Regions from separate parts of the Streptomyces sp. NPDC096324 genome, predicted to be linked through region 2. Evidence: riboswitches for the same ligand, from Rfam matches in the RefSeq annotation. Region 2 holds a riboswitch; the other holds the start of a gene.

Region 1 (3,395 bases), on a different contig from region 2:
GAGCGTCTGGCCGTGGACCCGGCCGCGTTCATCCGCCCCTCCCCCACCGCCGGCACGCTCGGCGGGGTGGCGAAGGCGACCCGCGAGTCGATCGTGGTGATGGAGGCGGCCGGCTACGACGTGGTGCTGGTGGAGACCGTCGGCGTCGGCCAGTCCGAGACGGCGGTCGCGAACATGGTCGACTCCTTCCTGCTGCTGACGCTGGCGCGTACCGGGGACCAGTTGCAGGGCATCAAGAAGGGTGTCCTGGAGCTGGCCGACGTGATCGCCGTCAACAAGGCGGACGGCCCGCACGAGCGTGACGCGCAGTCGGCAGCGCGTGAACTGGCGGGCGCGCTGCGGCTGATGCACGGCAAGGACGCCGCCTGGACGCCGCCGGTGCTGAGTTGCAGCGCCCGTGAGTCGGCGGGTCTGGACACGCTCTGGGACCGTCTGGAGCAGCACCGGGTGCTGCTCGACTCGACCGGCCGTCTCGCCGAGAAGCGCCGTGACCAGCAGGTGGACTGGACCTGGACGATGGTCCGGGACGAGCTGCTCGGCCGTCTGCACGCCGATCGGGCCGTACGGGCCGTCGCCCCCGACCTCGAACGGCAGGTCCGCGAGGGCGGGTTGACGGCGACGCTCGCGGCGGAGCGGATTCTGAAGGTCTTCGGCGGCGAGGGCCGCTGACGCGAACGGCGGTGGCGGGGCAGGTCGGAGCCCGGCCACCGCTCGGACCCACAACACGACAGGCCCCCGGAGAGATCCGGGGGCCTGTCGTGTGTGTGCCGGTGGTTCAGTTCGCGGCGGGAACGGATCGGCCCGAAGGAGCTGTCGCGGGCCTGGGGTTGAGCATGCGCTCGGCCAACTCGCCGAAGACCAGGCCGAATCCGGCCCACAGGACGGTCTGGATGGCGAGGGCGGAGAGCCTGAACCGCCAGAGCAGGGTGGCCGGGAAGTCCTTGGGCACCTCGTTGATGACGGGCAGGAACTCGTAGGCGAGTCCGATCACGACGGCGAAGGCGGCCACCGCGACCACGGTGGCGTACCAGGTGCCGAGGCTGGGCGCGAGGCGCTTGCCGAGGATGGTGGCTCCCACCGCGAGAAGCACGCTGAGGACCATCATCAGGAAGTACAGGGTGGTCCGCTTGCCGATGGTGTCGGGGTCGCCGACCGACGGCGGGTTGGCCGGGTACTTCAGGAACGGCACGACGTACACGGCCAGGAGCGCGGTCCCGGACAGCAGGAGCGCGGTCGCGCGCGGGCCGAAGCGGCCCACTCGGCCGAGGGCGAAGCAGTAGGCGAGCGCGGCGATTCCGCCGAAGGAGACGCCGTAGACCAGGACGCCGGTGGCGAGGCCCGCGGTGGACTGGAGGCTGCGGGAGACGAGTTCGACCTCGTGCCCGTGTGCGTGGGAGTGGGCCTCCTCGAAGCCGATCGCGCTGTCGACGCTCGGTTCACCGAGCAAGTAGGCGACGACCAGGGCCAGTACACCGGCCGCGAGGCCGGCGAGCATGCCGCGTACGAGGAGGTTTCTTACCGTTGCGGAGTTCATGATGAGCGCTCTCCCTCGCGTCAGTGGCAGGGGAAGCCGAGCAGGTGGCGGGCGTCGTGCACCCACTCGTGGACGTCCTCGCCGGAGACGACGGAGGTGGCGCCCTGTTCGGCGCCGACGAAGTACAGCAGGACCAGCATCAGGATGCCGAAGAAGGCCGCCCAGGGGACGATCGCACCGATCGGCAGCTTGGCGGGGAGAGCGGGGGTGGTGGCTGTCGGCGGAGCGACGGTCTGCGCCATGGCAGGACCTCCTCGGGAGTTCGCGTCCCATCTCGGTGGTGCACAGGATGACGCCTACGGGTCTGACTCACGAGGCCCAGCGTGGCTGGGACGTCTCGTTCACAGTGGCGCGACCGTGCCGGATTTCCGCCGGCTTCCGTCTTGACGTCATCGATATCGGACCGACCGTACCGCGTGGCGCGTTTCTGGCCAAGACCGCGCCGACCGGGGTGATCTTCCTCTCGTCCCAGGTGACGCGCCGGTCCTCAGTGCCGCCCCGGGTCCGTTCAGGTGCCGGACTCGCCGTCGGACAGGCCGAGTTCGCGTTCGCCCAGGGGTGTGAAGAAGCGCTCGACGTCGGCGTCGGTGACCTCGGCGAGTGTGGCCGGGGACCAGCGCGGCTCGCCGTCCTTGTCGATGATCTGGGCCCGGACGCCTTCCACCAGGTCGGGTGCGGACAGGGCGGCGCAGGAGACGCGGTACTCCTGGTCGAGCACCCGCTCCAGCGATCCGAGCCGCCGGGCCCGGCGCAGGGAGGCCAGCGTGACCTTCAGGGCGGTGGGCGAGTTGCCGAGCAGGATCTCCGCCGTCTCCTTGGCGGCCGGGTCGTCGGCCGCGAGGAGCCGCCGGATGATCTCCTCGACGGTGTCGGCGCCGTAGCAGGCGTCGATCCACTCGCGCCGCTCGGCGAGTTCGGCCGGCGGGGCGGGCCGCGCGTGAGTGGCCAGGGCCTCGGCCACGGACCCTTCCGCGAGGTCGGACAGGAACCGTCGGAGCGAGGAGGACGGCAGACAGTGGTCGGCGAGGCCGCACAGCAGCGCGTCCCCGGCGCCGATCGAGGCGCCTGTCAGGGCGAGATGGGTGCCGAGTTCGCCCGGGGCGAGGGCGAGCAGACGGGTGCCGCCGACGTCGGGGACGAAACCGATGCCGGTCTCGGGCATGGCGACGCGTGAGCGCTCGGTGACGATCCGGACGCTGCCGTGCGCCGAGACACCGACTCCGCCGCCCATCACGATGCCGTCCATCACCGCCACGTACGGCTTGGGGTAGCGGGCGATACGGGCGTTGAGGTGGTATTCGTCGCGCCAGAACGCGGCCGACGCGGTGCCGTCCCCGTCGCGCGCGTCGTCGTGGACGACCCGGATGTCGCCGCCCGCGCACAGGCCGCGTTCCCCGGCGCCGGTGATGACGACGGTCTCGACGGCGGGGTCGTGTTCCCAGGCGGTGAGCGCCCGGTCGATCCGGCGCACCATCGCGTGGTTCAGGGCGTTCAGCGCCCTGGGCCGGTTGAGGACGATGTGGCCGGCCCGTCCTTCGGTGCGCAGCAGGACGGATTCCTCCGCTCCGGGCATCGGGGTGCCGTTCATCCGGACACCCCGCTCGGGCGGCGGGTCACGATGGCGCACATGATCTCGGTGGTTCCTTCCACGCTCCGGCCGGCCCGCGGGTCACGACGGCCTCCGCGCCACCGTACCCACCGCAACCACCTGTGATCGAACGACCGCGCGCCCAGCCCTCTCCGGCCTCGCCCAGCATCGGCGGGCCGGGCAGGCCGGCCGCGCACCTGCCCGTGCGAGGGTGCTCCCATGACTGATGCCGATGGAGCGACGCACAGGAAGGGCAGGGCTGTGGCCGACGGC
Region 2 (3,395 bases):
CCGGGTCTCGAAGCTGGTCTCGCTGCTGGTGAAGGTGGGCGCGCTGGTCTTCGTCCTGACCATGGACAAGACCGTCGCCATCAACTTCCAGTTGCTGGGCGGCATCTGGATCCTCCAGACGTTCCCCTCGCTGGTGGGCGGTCTCTTCACCCGCTGGTTCCACCGCTGGGCGCTGTTGGGCGGCTGGGCGGTCGGCATGCTGTACGGCACGATCGCCGCCTACGGGGTGGCCTCCCCGACGCAGAAGCACTTCGGCGGCAGCTCGAAGGAGATCCCCGGCATCGGGGAGATCGGCTACATCGGTCTGACGGCGTTCGTCCTGAACGTGGCCGTGACCGTCGTCCTGACCTTCGTCCTCAGGGCGCTCAAGGCCCCGGAGGGCGTGGACGAGACCTCGCCCGGTGACTACACGGCCGACGCGGGCGACACGGGCGTCGAGACGGAACTCCCGCCGGCGACGGCGGACGCGAGCCACTAGGAGACGCCGGGACCGGTCCCGGCCCACAGGCCCGGACCTGTGGGTCACGCAGGCCCGCGGGCCGGCTCTCGCGACAGCCACAGAACGACGGGCCGCCGGAGGAAAACCGGCGGCCCGTCGCCGTGCCGGTCGGGCACACTCGCCCGCATGGACATCGTCATCCGGCCGGCACGGCCCGAGGAGTACCCCGTCATCGGCGAGATCGCGGCCCGTGCCTACCTCGGGGACGGGCTGCTCGACTTCGGGGAGAGCGACGCGTACCTCGGAAGGCTGCGGGACGTCGCGGGGCGCGCGGCCGTCGCCGAGGTGCTCGTCGCCGCCGAGGGGGACCGGGTGCTCGGCACTGTGACCTTCGCGGCGGACGGCGGCCCCATGGCCGACTCGGCGCGCGACGGTGAGGCCGAGATCCGGATGCTCGCGGTCGCGCGGGAGGCGCGTGGCCGGGGCGCCGGTGAGGCCCTCGTGCGCGCCTGCGTCGCACGGGCACGGGCCCTGGAGGGCTGCGCGCGCCTCGTGCTGTCCACCCAGCGCACCATGCACAGCGCCCACCGCCTCTACGAGCGCGTCGGCTTCACCCGCACCCCGGACCGCGACTGGAACCCCCTTCCGGAGCTCGACGACATCCGGCTGCTCACTTACGAGTTGACGTTCCGGCACGCTCCGTAGCGCTCTCGGACACCGAGCGGACACAACATGTGGGGGCAGTCCCGAGGCCCGGCACAAGATGTATGCTCATGGTCGCTGTCGCCGCAGGGGAATCCGGTGCGAATCCGGAACTGTCCCGCAACGGTGTACTTGTGCGTGTTCGCGTCTGCGTGTGCCCGTACTCGCGTCAGTCCGAGGACCTGCCGACAGCGCGCCCCGGCCGTCCGGCCCGGGTGCCGACGACGTCCGGGCCTCGCGGAATGGGCCGGTGGACGCGGTGCGCTGCTGCCCGAAAGCGCTCCCGTGTGCCCCTGCCCGCCCGCAAGGCCCCGTGCCGAGCGAGGAGAGCCCACGTGACCATCGCGCCAGCCGATCCGGCTTCAGTGACCGCGCCGCAGGCCCCGGTGGAGACCGACGGTCCCGGGACCGCGCTGCTGCGGACCCTGACGGATCTGACCGCCGACCTCCCCGACGCCGACCCCGGCCGGGTCGCCGGGGCGGCGCTGCGCGGCCGGTCCGCCCGCGCCGACGAGGCCGAGCTGCGCGAACTGGCCACCGAGGCGGCCGCGGGTCTCATCTCCGAGGACCCCGCCTACTCGCGGCTGGCCGCCCGTCTGCTCGCGATCACCATCGCCGCGGAGGCCGCCTCCCAGGGCGTCACCACCTTCTCCGAGTCGGTCGCCGTCGGCCACCGCGAAGGCCTGATCGCCGACCGTACGGCCGCGTTCGTGGAGCTGCACACGGACCGTCTCGACACGCTGATCGACGCCGAGGGCGACGACCGCTTCGGCTACTTCGGACTGCGCACGCTGCACTCCCGCTATCTGCTGCGGCACCCGATCACCCGCAAGGTCGTAGAGACGCCCCAGCACTTCATGCTGCGGGTGGCCTCCGGTCTCGCGGAGGACGACACCGCCCGTTCGGTGGACGAGGTCGCGGCTCTCTACCGGCTCATGAGCCGTCTCGACTACCTGCCCTCCTCCCCCACGCTCTTCAACTCCGGTACGCGGCACCCCCAGATGTCGTCCTGCTACCTCCTCGACTCCCCGCTGGACGAGCTGGACTCCATCTACGACCGCTACCACCAGGTGGCTCGCCTGTCGAAGCACGCGGGCGGCATCGGCCTGTCGTACTCCCGCATCCGCAGCCGCGGTTCGCTGATCCGCGGCACCAACGGGCACTCCAACGGCATCGTCCCGTTCCTGAAGACGCTCGACGCCTCGGTGGCCGCGGTGAACCAGGGCGGCCGGCGCAAGGGTGCGGCGGCGGTCTACCTGGAGACCTGGCACTCCGACATCGAGGAGTTCCTTGAGCTGCGCGACAACACCGGTGAGGACGCCCGGCGTACGCACAACCTGAACCTCGCGCACTGGATCCCGGACGAGTTCATGCGCCGGGTGAACGAGGACGGCGTCTGGTCGCTGTTCTCCCCGGCCGACGTGCCGGAACTGGTCGACCTGTGGGGCGACGCGTTCGACGCGGCCTACCGCAAGGCCGAGGAGGCGGGCCTCGCCCGGAAGACCATCCAGGCCCGCGATCTGTACGGCCGCATGATGCGCACCCTCGCGCAGACCGGCAACGGCTGGATGACCTTCAAGGACGCCGCCAACCGCACCGCCAACCAGACGGCGGAGCCGGGTCACACCGTCCACTCCTCGAACCTGTGCACCGAGATCCTGGAGGTCACGGACGACGGGGAGACGGCGGTCTGCAACCTGGGTTCGGTCAACCTGGGCGCGTTCGTGACCGGCGGGGACATCGACTGGGAGCGGCTCGATCAGACCGTGCGCACCGCGGTGACCTTCCTCGACCGCGTGGTGGACATCAACTTCTACCCGACCGAGCAGGCGGGCCGCTCCAACGCCAAATGGCGTCCGGTCGGCCTCGGCGCGATGGGCCTTCAGGACGTCTTCTTCAAGCTGCGGATCCCGTTCGACTCGCCCGAGGCCCGCGCCCTGTCGACCCGGATCGCCGAGCGGATCATGCTCGCCTCGTACGAGGCCTCCGCGGACCTGGCCGAGCGCAACGGACCGCTCCCCGCCTGGGAGAAGACCCGTACCGCCCGTGGCGTCCTGCACCCGGACCACTTCGACGTCGAGCTGAACTGGCCGGAGCGCTGGGCGGCCCTGCGCGAGCGGATCGCCTCGGTCGGCATGCGCAACTCGCTGCTGCTGGCCATCGCGCCGACCGCCACCATCGCCTCGATCGCGGGCGTGTACGAGTGCATCGAGCCGCAGGTGTCGAACCTGTTCAAGCGCGAGACGCTCTCCGG

What was found. A riboswitch is a leader RNA that binds a small molecule or an ion and turns the genes downstream of it on or off. The one in region 2 is predicted to bind cobalamin.
Region 1: it holds a riboswitch for cobalamin, as region 2 does, so the genes downstream of both, ACIQ7M_RS17940 (CbtB-domain containing protein) here and ACIQ7M_RS16725 (ribonucleoside-diphosphate reductase subunit alpha) in region 2, are expected to answer to the same signal.

Annotation. Positions count from the first base shown of each region.
Region 1 is NZ_JBIWFK010000006.1:180,823-184,217, reverse strand. Features, by position in the region: gene meaB (methylmalonyl Co-A mutase-associated GTPase MeaB) at 1-669, shown strand, start outside; gene ACIQ7M_RS17945 (CbtA family protein) at 776-1,534, opposite strand; gene ACIQ7M_RS17940 (CbtB-domain containing protein) at 1,555-1,776, opposite strand; cobalamin riboswitch at 1,817-1,961, opposite strand; gene ACIQ7M_RS17935 (enoyl-CoA hydratase/isomerase family protein) at 2,043-3,107, opposite strand; gene ACIQ7M_RS17930 (DUF6210 family protein) at 3,342-3,395, shown strand, end outside.
Region 2 is NZ_JBIWFK010000005.1:591,241-594,635, reverse strand. Features, by position in the region: gene mctP (monocarboxylate uptake permease MctP) at 1-478, shown strand, start outside; gene ACIQ7M_RS16730 (GNAT family N-acetyltransferase) at 626-1,144, shown strand; cobalamin riboswitch at 1,197-1,346, shown strand; gene ACIQ7M_RS16725 (ribonucleoside-diphosphate reductase subunit alpha) at 1,477-3,395, shown strand, end outside.